Regions from separate parts of the Lactobacillus sp. ESL0703 genome, predicted to be linked through region 2. Evidence: riboswitches for the same ligand, from Rfam matches in the RefSeq annotation. Region 2 holds a riboswitch; the other holds the start of a gene.
The links. Region 2 has a riboswitch for lysine ahead of lysA (diaminopimelate decarboxylase). Riboswitches for the same ligand answer to the same signal wherever they lie in the genome.
Positions count from the first base shown of each region.

Region 1: linked by a shared signal. The riboswitch ahead of PT278_RS05890 (ABC transporter substrate-binding protein/permease) and the one ahead of lysA (diaminopimelate decarboxylase) in region 2 are both predicted to bind lysine.

Region 1 covers NZ_JAQTIB010000003.1:179,178-184,728, forward strand. The annotation lists gene PT278_RS05885 (ArgE/DapE family deacylase) at 1-756, shown strand, start outside; lysine riboswitch at 911-1,087, shown strand; gene PT278_RS05890 (ABC transporter substrate-binding protein/permease) at 1,190-2,809, shown strand; gene PT278_RS05895 (amino acid ABC transporter ATP-binding protein) at 2,806-3,555, shown strand; gene PT278_RS05900 (helix-turn-helix domain-containing protein) at 3,608-4,342, opposite strand; gene PT278_RS05905 (TIGR00266 family protein) at 4,505-5,203, opposite strand; gene PT278_RS05910 (HNH endonuclease signature motif containing protein) at 5,345-5,551, opposite strand, start outside.
Region 2 covers NZ_JAQTIB010000002.1:273,218-278,768, reverse strand. The annotation lists gene PT278_RS03805 (ABC-F family ATP-binding cassette domain-containing protein) at 1-78, opposite strand, end outside; gene dapF (diaminopimelate epimerase) at 597-1,586, opposite strand; gene PT278_RS03795 (aspartate kinase) at 1,579-2,952, opposite strand; lysine riboswitch at 3,123-3,299, shown strand; gene lysA (diaminopimelate decarboxylase) at 3,377-4,672, shown strand; gene dapD (2,3,4,5-tetrahydropyridine-2,6-dicarboxylate N-acetyltransferase) at 4,691-5,398, shown strand; gene PT278_RS03780 (N-acetyldiaminopimelate deacetylase) at 5,403-5,551, shown strand, end outside.

The DNA.
Region 1 (5,551 bases), on a different contig from region 2:
TTGCGGTTGTTAATGTCAGTTGGTGAAGAAACTGGGCAATGGGGCGCTGAAGAACTGACTAAGGAAGGTTTTATCGATGATTTGGACGTTATCGTCATTGGCGAAGACTCCAACCTCGATATTTCTTATTCCAATAACGGCGACATTGACTACACCGTTACCTCTTACGGCAAGGTCGCTCACTCTGCCCAATTGAATGTTCTCAATGCCATTGACAATATGACCGACTTCATTCAATTAGCCAATCAAAAGTTGCGTCATTTACCAAAAGTTCATGAAAAATTAGGCCCTGTGCTGCACAACATTACGATGATTTCTGGTGGCGATCAGGTCAACAGTATGCCCGACAAGGTTGTTGCCCGCGGCAATATTCGGATTAATCCATTTTATACAGTCAAAGATATTCAGGCGATATTGACTGATGTAATTAATGAAGTCAACCAAATGCCGCAGCATCATTTTGAATTGCAGTACGATTATTTGGGCGAAGCTGTCTCTGGTGACGAAAACGATGAATACGTCCAAGCAGCCCAAAAGTTACTTGAAAATATTCTAAAACGCCCAGTTAATTTATTCACCGAGTCAGGAACCACTGATGCATCTAAATTCGTCAATAGTCCGTCGGCACCAACCATGTTTAGCATTGGACCCGGAAATGACAGCTGCCACCAAGTCGACGAATACGTTGATATTCCCGATTACCTCGCAGCAACTGAATTTTATGAACAATTTGCCAAAAAATACTTAACCAAATAAGCCCACGAGCCTATCATTCATTTTTCACATCAAGCAGCAGTTTAAATTAACTACTATCTCGCTTCATCTTATATTTCATTATTAATCATCATCAGGCCTTGAGTTGACAAGATGTAATTTTTAGCCTATCATTCTCTCTAAGTTAAATAATTTCCAATGCAATAGAGGTCGCGACAATTACGAACCTAGTCCTAGCGCGCAAACGCAATGATGACTACTCGGAAGAATTGCCGCCGAAACAAAAAATTGATTTGCGTCACTTTTTTGTTGGGCTGCAGGAGCATATCTTGCAGACTGTCCCGGTTCGTCCCCGGGGAGCGCTATATGATTTGTCTAAATATGATTAATTGTAACCTCGTTGCGAACGCAGCGAGGTTTTTGGTTTACGCTTTTATTGTGTTGGCTTTATTTAAAACAATTTGGAGGTTTTAAAATGAAGTCAAAAAGTAAATGGTTATCTACTTTCATTGCAATCTTGCTCGGGCTAGCAATCACGTTAGGATTGTCTCCGCGAGCTTATGCTAAAGATACCGGTGTCCTCAAAGTCGCAATGGAGGCTAACTACCAGCCATACAACTGGACCCAAACTAATAATGCTAACGGTGCCGTTCCAATTGATGGTTCTCACACTTTTGCCAATGGTTACGATGTCAAAATCGCCAAAATCATTGGTCAAAAATTGCACCGCAAAGTAGTCGTCTTTAAGACCGAATGGGACGGATTACTGCCAGCCTTAACCAGTGGCAAAGCCGATTTGATTATCGCTGGTATGAGCCCTACTGCCGAACGTGAAAAGGCCATTAACTTTTCACAGCCTTATAGACGCAGCACCTTTGTCGTTATTACTAAAGCTAATAGTAAATACGCCAATGCCAAAAGTCTAAGTGACTTTAAGGGTGCCAAATTAACAGGGCAACAAGGAACGTTCCACTACCAATTAATCAGCCAATTAAAGGGTGCCAAGAAGCAACCGGCAATGCGTGACTTCGCTGCCATGCGCCAAAGCCTAATTTCAGGCACGATTGATGGTTACGTTGCCGAAGATACCGAAGCCACATCATTCAAAATGGTTGACCCCGACATCAAGGCAATTCCTGTCAACAAAATGGCGGGCTTCCACGCAACCAAGGAAGAATCAGTAACTTCTATCGGAATTGCCAAGCCTAACAAACAGCTGCTCAAGCAAGTTAACCAAATTCTCGCCACAATTCCTAATTCCAAAAGAACAAAGTTAATGACCGCAGCTATTAAGCAGCAACCAAAGACCGATAATTCTAAGGGTAAAAAGGGCAAACAACAAAACTGGTTTGTCTCCATCTGGCAACAATATGGCGGCATGATTATGAGCGGGATTGGCATGACCTTACTGCTTGCCTCAGTTGGTACTATTGCCGGGTTCTTCATTGGACTATTCGTTGGCGTCATCCGGACCATTCCAACACCAACAACCCGCGGCAAGAGATGGACATTGAAGTTTATTGATTGGTTACTATCAGTTTATATTGAAATTTTCCGGGGCACGCCAATGATGGTTCAGGCTGCCGTTATCTATTATGGTATCGCCCAGTTATGGCACTTAAACATTGACCGGACAATCGCCGCATTGGTAATTGTTTCGATTAATACTGGTGCTTACTTAGCCGAAATTATCCGCGGCGGGATTATGTCAACGCCAAAAGGTCAATTTGAAGCTTCTAGTGCTCTAGGAATGAGCCATAACCAAAGAATGTGGCACATTATTCTGCCGCAAGCTATTAGAAACTGTCTGCCGTCCATTACCAACGAATTTATCGTTAACATCAAGGACACATCAGTTTTAAGTATTATTTCTGTTTCCGAACTGTTCTTTGTTGGGACTACGATTGCCAGTCAAACGTTCAAGTTCTTCCCAACTTACCTAACAATTTCTGTAATCTACCTAATTCTGACCTTCACGATTACCAGAATTTTTAATTTAATTGAAAAGCACCTTGAAGGTAATAAAAACTATAATTTAATGGCCAACCAAGTTCAGGTCGGCTCAACCGAAAAGACGGAGGTTAACAAATCATGACGCAAGCAAACGATACGATTTTAAGTTTAAAGCATATTCAAAAATCTTTTGGCACTCACCAAGTATTGAAAGATATTTCCTTTGATATTAAAAAAGGCGAAATTGCTACAATTATTGGTCCCTCTGGTGGTGGTAAGTCAACCACCTTGCGCTGCATCAACATGCTGGAGGAACCAACAGCTGGGGAAATCGACTTTCATGGTGAGAACGTCTTAGCTCCGGGCTATAACCGCAATATCTACCGCGCCAAGGTCGGCATGGTCTTCCAACAATTCGACTTGTTTGAGAATAAAGACGTCTTAGCCAACTGCATGGTTGGTCAAGAACTGGTCCTGAAGCGTTCTAAAGAAGAAGCGCGCAAAGTCGCCGTCGACAACTTGAAAAAGGTCGGCATGGCAGAATACATTAATGCACGCCCCAAGCAATTGTCCGGTGGGCAACAACAACGGGTCGCAATTGCCCGTGCAATTTCAATGGATCCAGAAATTTTATTATTCGATGAGCCAACTAGTGCCCTTGATCCAGAAATGGTCGGCGAAGTTCTCAGCGTTATGAAGGACCTAGCTACTACCGGTTTAACAATGATTATTGTTACGCACGAAATGGCCTTTGCCCGTGACGTTTCCGATCAAGTTTTCTTTATCAGCGACGGCGTCATTGCCGAGCAAGGAAGTCCCGACCAATTGCTTAACCACCCACAAAACGAAAAAACAGCGAAGTTCTTACGTAACTTCCAAAACAGTTAATTTAAAAAGCCTGTCTATTAATAGACAGGCTTTTTTTGATCTTTCTTTTTCATTAATTAAATGGCCACCACGGGAAATTTTTATTCAATCTAGATGCAGGTGCTCCGTCTTTAAACGGCATATAATAATCTAGCATCGTTCCACGCATTTGCATGGGTATTTCACTCTTCTTAACTAAGCGAATTGCATACACATAAGAGCCCTTATGCATCACATACGCCCAACGGTGCTTTAAGTCGTATTCGCCAGTAGAGAATTTTAGCCACGAACCATGATCGAAAGGATCGTCAGTAACATATGCATCCACTTTTTGTGGAATCTTGAGCCAAACTTTTTTCTTAGTTTTACCATACTGCTCAATTCCGCGTTCTTTTTTCAATTCAACCTTATCCGGCAAAACAGCATAACCATACTTAGTCTCCAAAAATGGATTAAAGCGATCAATCCATTCCACTTGATTTGCTCGACCATAGCCTAAAACACAGAGCCATATTAAAATCACGGCAAAAATACTGCCAATGATTATTAAATAGCGGCGGTATCTCCGCTTATCATTTACATCTGAACTAATTTTCTTAACCATTGCGTTATTGTCTCCTTTCAATAAAGTGTCAAGCGGAACTGCCAACAGGTCACTCAGTTCTACCAAAGTGTCCAAATTAGGATAGCTCAATGAATTTTCCCAGCGCGATAGTGTTTGCCTTGTGACATGCAACTTATCTGCCAACTGCTGCTGGGTCAAATTCAATTCTTGCCTTCTTTCACGTAAAACTCGAGCTAATTCCATTTGCACTTTACCTTCCTTTCTAAACAATAACTTAACAATATATGCCGCAAAAGTAACGCAATTATCATGTTACATCCGCGCCAGAAGCGGCTTAATAGATAAATGTTTTTTAATCAAAAAGAACCAGCTTACGACAAGTTGGTTCTTTTTGACCACAATAATTTATTCGGCTGGCAAAAATTGTCTTACCGAACGAGCCAATTCTTTAAGATTGCTAGTTTGTAAATAAACAACGCCATGACCATAAAAGCTATCAACTAAGCCTTCTCCAGACATAAAACCAAATGACCCACTAGCTGATTCAATTTTATAATCGAGCGAATCTTCCCACGCCAAGACATTGTCATTATCAATTTGGAAGTTATTTTCGTCCGTAAGTTCCATTTTGACGATATTACCGGTACCATTAATCAATAATTTGCCCGTTCCCTTGGTATGTAAAATGAAAAAGCCACCGGTTTTGCCAAACACAGCTTTCGATAGGCCCTTTTGTCTGATAGCTTCATAGCCTGTATTTTCATCCGCTGCCAAAAAAGCGCCCGTGTTTAGTCGATATTGGTGCCCTTCAGCCAAAGTCAATTCTTCTATTGCCCCGATCGTGTTAGGAGCTATTCCTACTAATGCGTTATCGCCAGTTGCTTTAACTTCATTAATAATCATGCTTTCACCTGTGACCTTGCTGCGAGCAACCGAGCGCACTAAACCACCTAAGCCTTTGTGATCGTTAGAATTCATTTTTGCGTGTAATTTTACATTTTGCATATAAGCCATACTGCCACGTTGAATTTTAGCAGTTTCACCATTAGCTAAGGACAATTCAACCAGTGGCGAAAGCCCCTTATTAAAAATTTTGATTTCCATATTATTTTTACTCCTTCAGCCAATATTTTTTGCATTAATTTATATAAAAATATTCATCATTAATTATAACAAAATTGATAGAATAAAAATTAGGCAAATTGATTAGCTAAAGAATTACGCCAGCTAATCAGCATAAATTTACTAAATAATATCAGTTTTTTTCTGTTCCTCAACTAATTTCCAGCCAGTAATAAAGTGCTGCTCACGTAAATTACACAAGTCACGATAATCGCTCTCCAAACTATCAATGGCATCCTGCAGCTTTTTATTTTGCTTGCGCATCTCATTCAGCTCCGGATCATTAACAACACCCTTAAGATGCATGGTTGCCGCCAATTTACGTCTCCG
Region 2 (5,551 bases):
AAGGACAAAATTTGCATCCTCGTACAAGGTTTTATCCACAAAACTTTGGCCAAGATTTTTAACCGTTAGTAAACTCATCGTCCATCCCTTTCGAACTAAAACAACTCGTTCTAGTATATAATAAAGTCGCACTTTTAGCTCGAACAAAAAGCTGACCGCTGTTATTTGCTTACCCCAGCACAAAAAATATGATTATCATTGCGCCACTTTATGATAATTAATATTTTTACAATTTAGTATTGAATATAGCAATAAATTATGCTTTAATTAACTACAACAAACAAAGTATCAATATTAATTATAATATTTTTGAACCTTTAATTTATCAGTCTGATAGCTTTTGCAATCAAGACACTGATAATCATAGATTTAGTCACCTGCTAGATTAAACACCTAGCAGGATTGAGCAAATATATGCTCTATTCATTAAATCACTTACAGAAAACGTGCTAGGCTTTTAGCCTAGCATATTTTCTTTTGAAATCTTTTAATTAAATAAATTACTAAACTAATAAATCCCCAATTATAAACTTGATTGTAATTGCGGATTTTTGTCTGCCTAAAAAGCACTCACAACAAAAATTCGCTAAAGTCTTTTACATATTTTTGAAAGTAGACACAAATTTCAAGTATGCTTCCTGTTCGTCAGTTTCAACTACACTAATCTGTTGCTGGTCAAATTCTCCCTCATGTAAGCATTCCTCAGGAAGGTATATATGGTGAGTAACCGTTGCATTACCAATTAGTTCAACCCAGTAATTATCAGTATCCGCGTGAATTTTTGTCTTGACCAAGCCGCCCGGATTATAAACTGTTAGCAATTCATCCGCAGCTACCTGCTTGGGATAGGTCAAGTGTCCTGCCAAGCTGGTCGCCGACATTCCCGTTCCACAAGCGTTGGTAAAACCGACACCGCGTTCGTATGTTTCCACAAATAATTTGTTAGGAGCTAAAATTTGCGCAAAACTAACATTCACCCCATCGGGAAAATATTGATTGGGATGATTTAGTTCCTGACCCAACTGCCCCAAAATTTCATGAGCTTCATGAATATCTGACACAAAACTAATTAAGTGTGGATTAGGTACTGCTAACGCTGTAAATTTTAAACGATCAGAAAAAGCCGGAATGGATTGATTAATAATTTTGCTGAAAGCTAAATTATGCCAGCCGACATCATCTGCCGCAAACGAAACCGGCGCAATCTCAACACTAAAAGCCGGTACACCAGAAGCCAAATCCGGATATTGCTGCACACGTAAATTCGCAGCAGCCGTCTGCACCAAAAACTCACGCTGATGAAATTTGCCAGTTAAATATCGTGCAACCGTGCGCAAGCCATTGCCGCACATCAATGCCTGTGAACCGTCCTTGTTAAAAATGCGCATTTGCGCGATAGCTGCTGGCGTGGTCGCCGGTTCAACCACTAATAAGCCATCGCTGCCGCCAAGCAGCCCTGTTTGCTCATCCGTCAATTTAATTGCCAAATTCTGTAATTCTGCAGTTGTCAGCGGCTTAACTAATTTAGTTTGGTCTAGCAAAAAGAAGCTGTTTTGCGAGCCATGAACTTTTTCTATATTAATCATTTATTTTTGCTCCTTGTGTGAAAAAATTGTTGTAGATTTGTCTAACCGCTGCTGGAGCATCCTTGCGTTTAGTTCCCAGCATAATTGAAATCCGTGAGGCACCCTGATTAATCATGTGAACACCAATGTTTTGTGCCGCCAGCGGTTCAATAATTTTGGCCATTACGCCAACTTTATTGCGCATTCCTTCGCCGACTACCATGATAATCGCATAATCATCAATCCACTCTAAGCTATCCGGCTGCAGCTGCGTCCTAATTTCTTGGCACATCTTTTCGCGAACGCCAGCGGTAAACTGCCGATCATCAAAAATCACGGTCAGGTCATCAATCCCTGACGGCATATGTTCGTAAGAAATATGGTACTTATAAAAAATCTGCAGCAGCTTCAGGGTAAAGCCAACCTCTTTGTTTAACAAATAACGGTGTAAGTACAGTGCTGAGAAGTGCGTTGCAGTTGCCACTCCCGTAATTACGTTCAGCGCATGAAAATCCTTTGCTGGAACAATCATTGTCCCTTTAAGATTAGGGTGATTGGTATTTTTGACATTAATCGGCACGCTACCAGCTATCGCCGGCAAAATTGCTTCATCGTGAAAAACTGAAAACCCGGCATATGACAACTCCCGCATTTCTCGATAAGTCATTTTGCTGATTGCCTTTGGGTGCCTGACAATTGCTGGATTAGCCGAATAAATCGCATCAACATCAGTAAAGTTCTCATACACCCGCGCATGAAAGCCGCGAGCTAAAACAGCACCGGTAATATCCGAACCCCCACGCGAAAATGTGGCGATTTGCCCCTTCTTTGTTAGGCCATAAAAGCCTGGCACAACCAAATAGCCGATCGGCAGATGATATTTAGCCAAATTGTCATAAGTTTCCGGCACAATCATGGCATCTTGTGGATTAGCCGTTACTTCAATACCTAATTCGCCGCTACCTGCAAAATAGGCATTTAAGTTTAATTGTTGCAATATTAACGTTAATAGGTGTGCATTTAATATTTCACCATGCGCCTTAAATTCTGCTAATAAATAATTATTATTTAGATATTCTTTTTTTGGTAAATTGAGCAAAATTTGCTTTAATACCGCCATTTTTTCAGTTGACACAGAAAAATAACTGCCGATTTCCTCATAACGCTGCCAAATCTGCTGCTGAATAGCAGTCAAACTCTGATTAGCAATAGTTTTATGTGCATAATCGATTAACAAATCCGTGATTTTACAATCAGTTTCATCCCGCTTACCAGGAGCTGAAGTCACAATGATTTTGCGCTCTGGATCCGTTGTAATAATTTTAATAATTTTTTCAAAATGTGGGCCGTCTGCTAATGAACTGCCACCAAACTTAACTACTTTCATTTTGGGTCAAATCCTTTTTGTAAAAAATCTAGTCTGTCTTTTCGCGAGTTTAGGTGCAATTCTAGCATTTATTTTTTTATCTGCAAGGAAAATATTTTTTTCAGCTTGCAAAGCATTTTAATTTTTAAATTAAAATCATTGACATTATTCTCAAAAAAATATAATATTTATGCAATCGAAGAGGTTGCAGTGACCATCAGTAAATTAGTCGAGTTTTGCTAAAACTATGACGCTAATTAAAAGGGGAAGCTGCCGAAGCGTTAATTCACAAGCAGGAATTAACAGCTGGGCCATGGCCAAATAAGTCATGGACTGTCGTAGAAAATCTACGGAGCGCTTCCGACAATTTGATACCAGATATTAATTCGGTTCTTTTGTTTCAGCGCAAACAAAAGAACCTTTTTTGTTAGCTAATTTTGGAGGAATCAACTTGGTTACCGTTAATTCACAAGGACATTTATCAATTGGTGGTTGCGATGCAATCGATCTCGCTAGCGATTTCGGTACACCACTGTACGTTTACGATGTCAGCCTAATTAGGCAGCAATTACAACAATTTCATAAAGCATTCAAAAAAGCCGGCGTTAAATACGCAATTAGTTATGCCAGTAAGGCTTTTTCAATTAGGGCCATCGACCAAGTTATTGCCCAAGAAGACGGTCACTTAGACGTTGTTTCGGCTGGTGAATTAATGACTGCTGTTGAGGCTAATTTCCCAATGGAAAACGTCAGCTTTCATGGCAACAACAAGTCACTTGCGGAATTGCAGTTAGCCCTCGACAATCATGTTGGCACGATTATCGTTGACAATTTTTACGAATTGGAATTATTAAACAAACTGCTGCCTGAGCAGAAGCAGCCGGTCAATATCATGCTGCGAATCGCGCCCGGTATTTCAGCGCATACCCACCGCTACATTCAAACTGGCCAAGTTGACAGTAAATTCGGCTTTGATGTTCAGTCAGGTCAAGCAGAACAGGCACTGCAGTTAGTCTTACAAAATCCCAAACTGAACTTACGCGGTTACCACGCTCATATCGGTTCGCAGATTATGGCAGTCGCAGGCTTTACCGCCCTAGTTCAAAAAATGGTACAACTTGCAGCCATGTGGCAGAAAAAATACCATTATCAGCCGCAAGTTTTAAATTTTGGCGGTGGTTTTGGCATTAAATACACCAATCAGGACCAGCCTTTAACACCACAAGAATTTATTAACAGTATGGTGCAAACACTAAGAAAAGAAATTGCCCAGACTAATTTAACGCTGCCAGAAGTTTGGATCGAACCCGGTCGCTCCATTGTTGGCGAAGCCGGCTACAGCCTCTATACAATCGGCGCCCGCAAAAAGATTCCCGGTATTCGCACTTACGTTAGCGTCGATGGCGGCATGGGCGATAATATCCGTCCTGCCCTTTACCAGGCTGAATACCAGGCAGTCTTAGCTGCTAATCCCCAAGCAAGGCCAGTCGAAACCGTGACAATTGCCGGCCGCTATTGTGAATCCGGCGACATCTTAGCAAAAGACCAACAACTGCCTTTAAGCGCGCCTGGTGATATTTTAGCAATTTTGGCAACAGGAGCTTACGGCTACTCGATGGCTTCCAATTACAACCGCGTCGGTCGCCCCGCCGTTGTTTTCGCCGAAAACGGTCACGCCAAATTAGTCGTTAAACGTGAGACGCTTGCCGATTTAACCAGATTAGACCTGAATTATCTTTAAGTAACACGAGGAGAAGCCATGAAGCAAACTGCACAAGAAATTATTAATTTTATTAGCAATGCCCCTAAAAAGACACCCGTTAAGGTTTATTTACAGGGCAATTTGGCAAGTCTAGCTGTCCCTGAAAATGTTGAGGCATTTTTAGATGACAAAATCGGAATTCTGTTCGGTAATTGGACAGATGTTCAGCCATTTTTAACCAAAAACAAAGCACAAATCACCCACTACCATGTTGAAAATGATGCGCGCAACTCCGCCGTGCCGCTACTTGACTATACGCAACTTGATGCCCGTATTGAACCCGGTGCGATTATTCGCGACCACGTCAAAATCGGCAAGCAGGCCGTGATTATGATGGGCGCTGTAATTAATATCGGCGCAGAAATCGGTGCCGGCACCATGATTGACATGGGAACCGTGATTGGCGGCCGGGCAATTATTGGTCAAAACGTACACGTTGGTGCTAATGCCGTTGTGGCAGGAGTAATTGAGCCGGTTTCAGCTAAACCCGTCAGAATTGGCGACAACGTCTTAATTGGTGCAGGTGCCGCAATTTTAGAAGGCGTTGAGGTTGGCGAAGGTGCAGTAATTGGTGCTGGTGCAGTTGTGACAAAAGACGTTGCGCCTAAGACAGTTGTTGCCGGCGTCCCAGCCAAAGTAATCAAGCAGGTTGATACCAAGACCAAAAGTAAAACTGGCCTAGAAGCCAGTTTGCGAAAGCTGTGATGACATGACTGAATTTACCGAACAGGAGTTAGTCAGAATTAGACACCAGCTCCACCAAGTTCCCGAGCTGGCATTAAAAGAAACGGCAACCCAAAAATTCTTACTGCAACTAATTAATGAATTGCCACAAGAATTTTTAACGATTAAAACTTG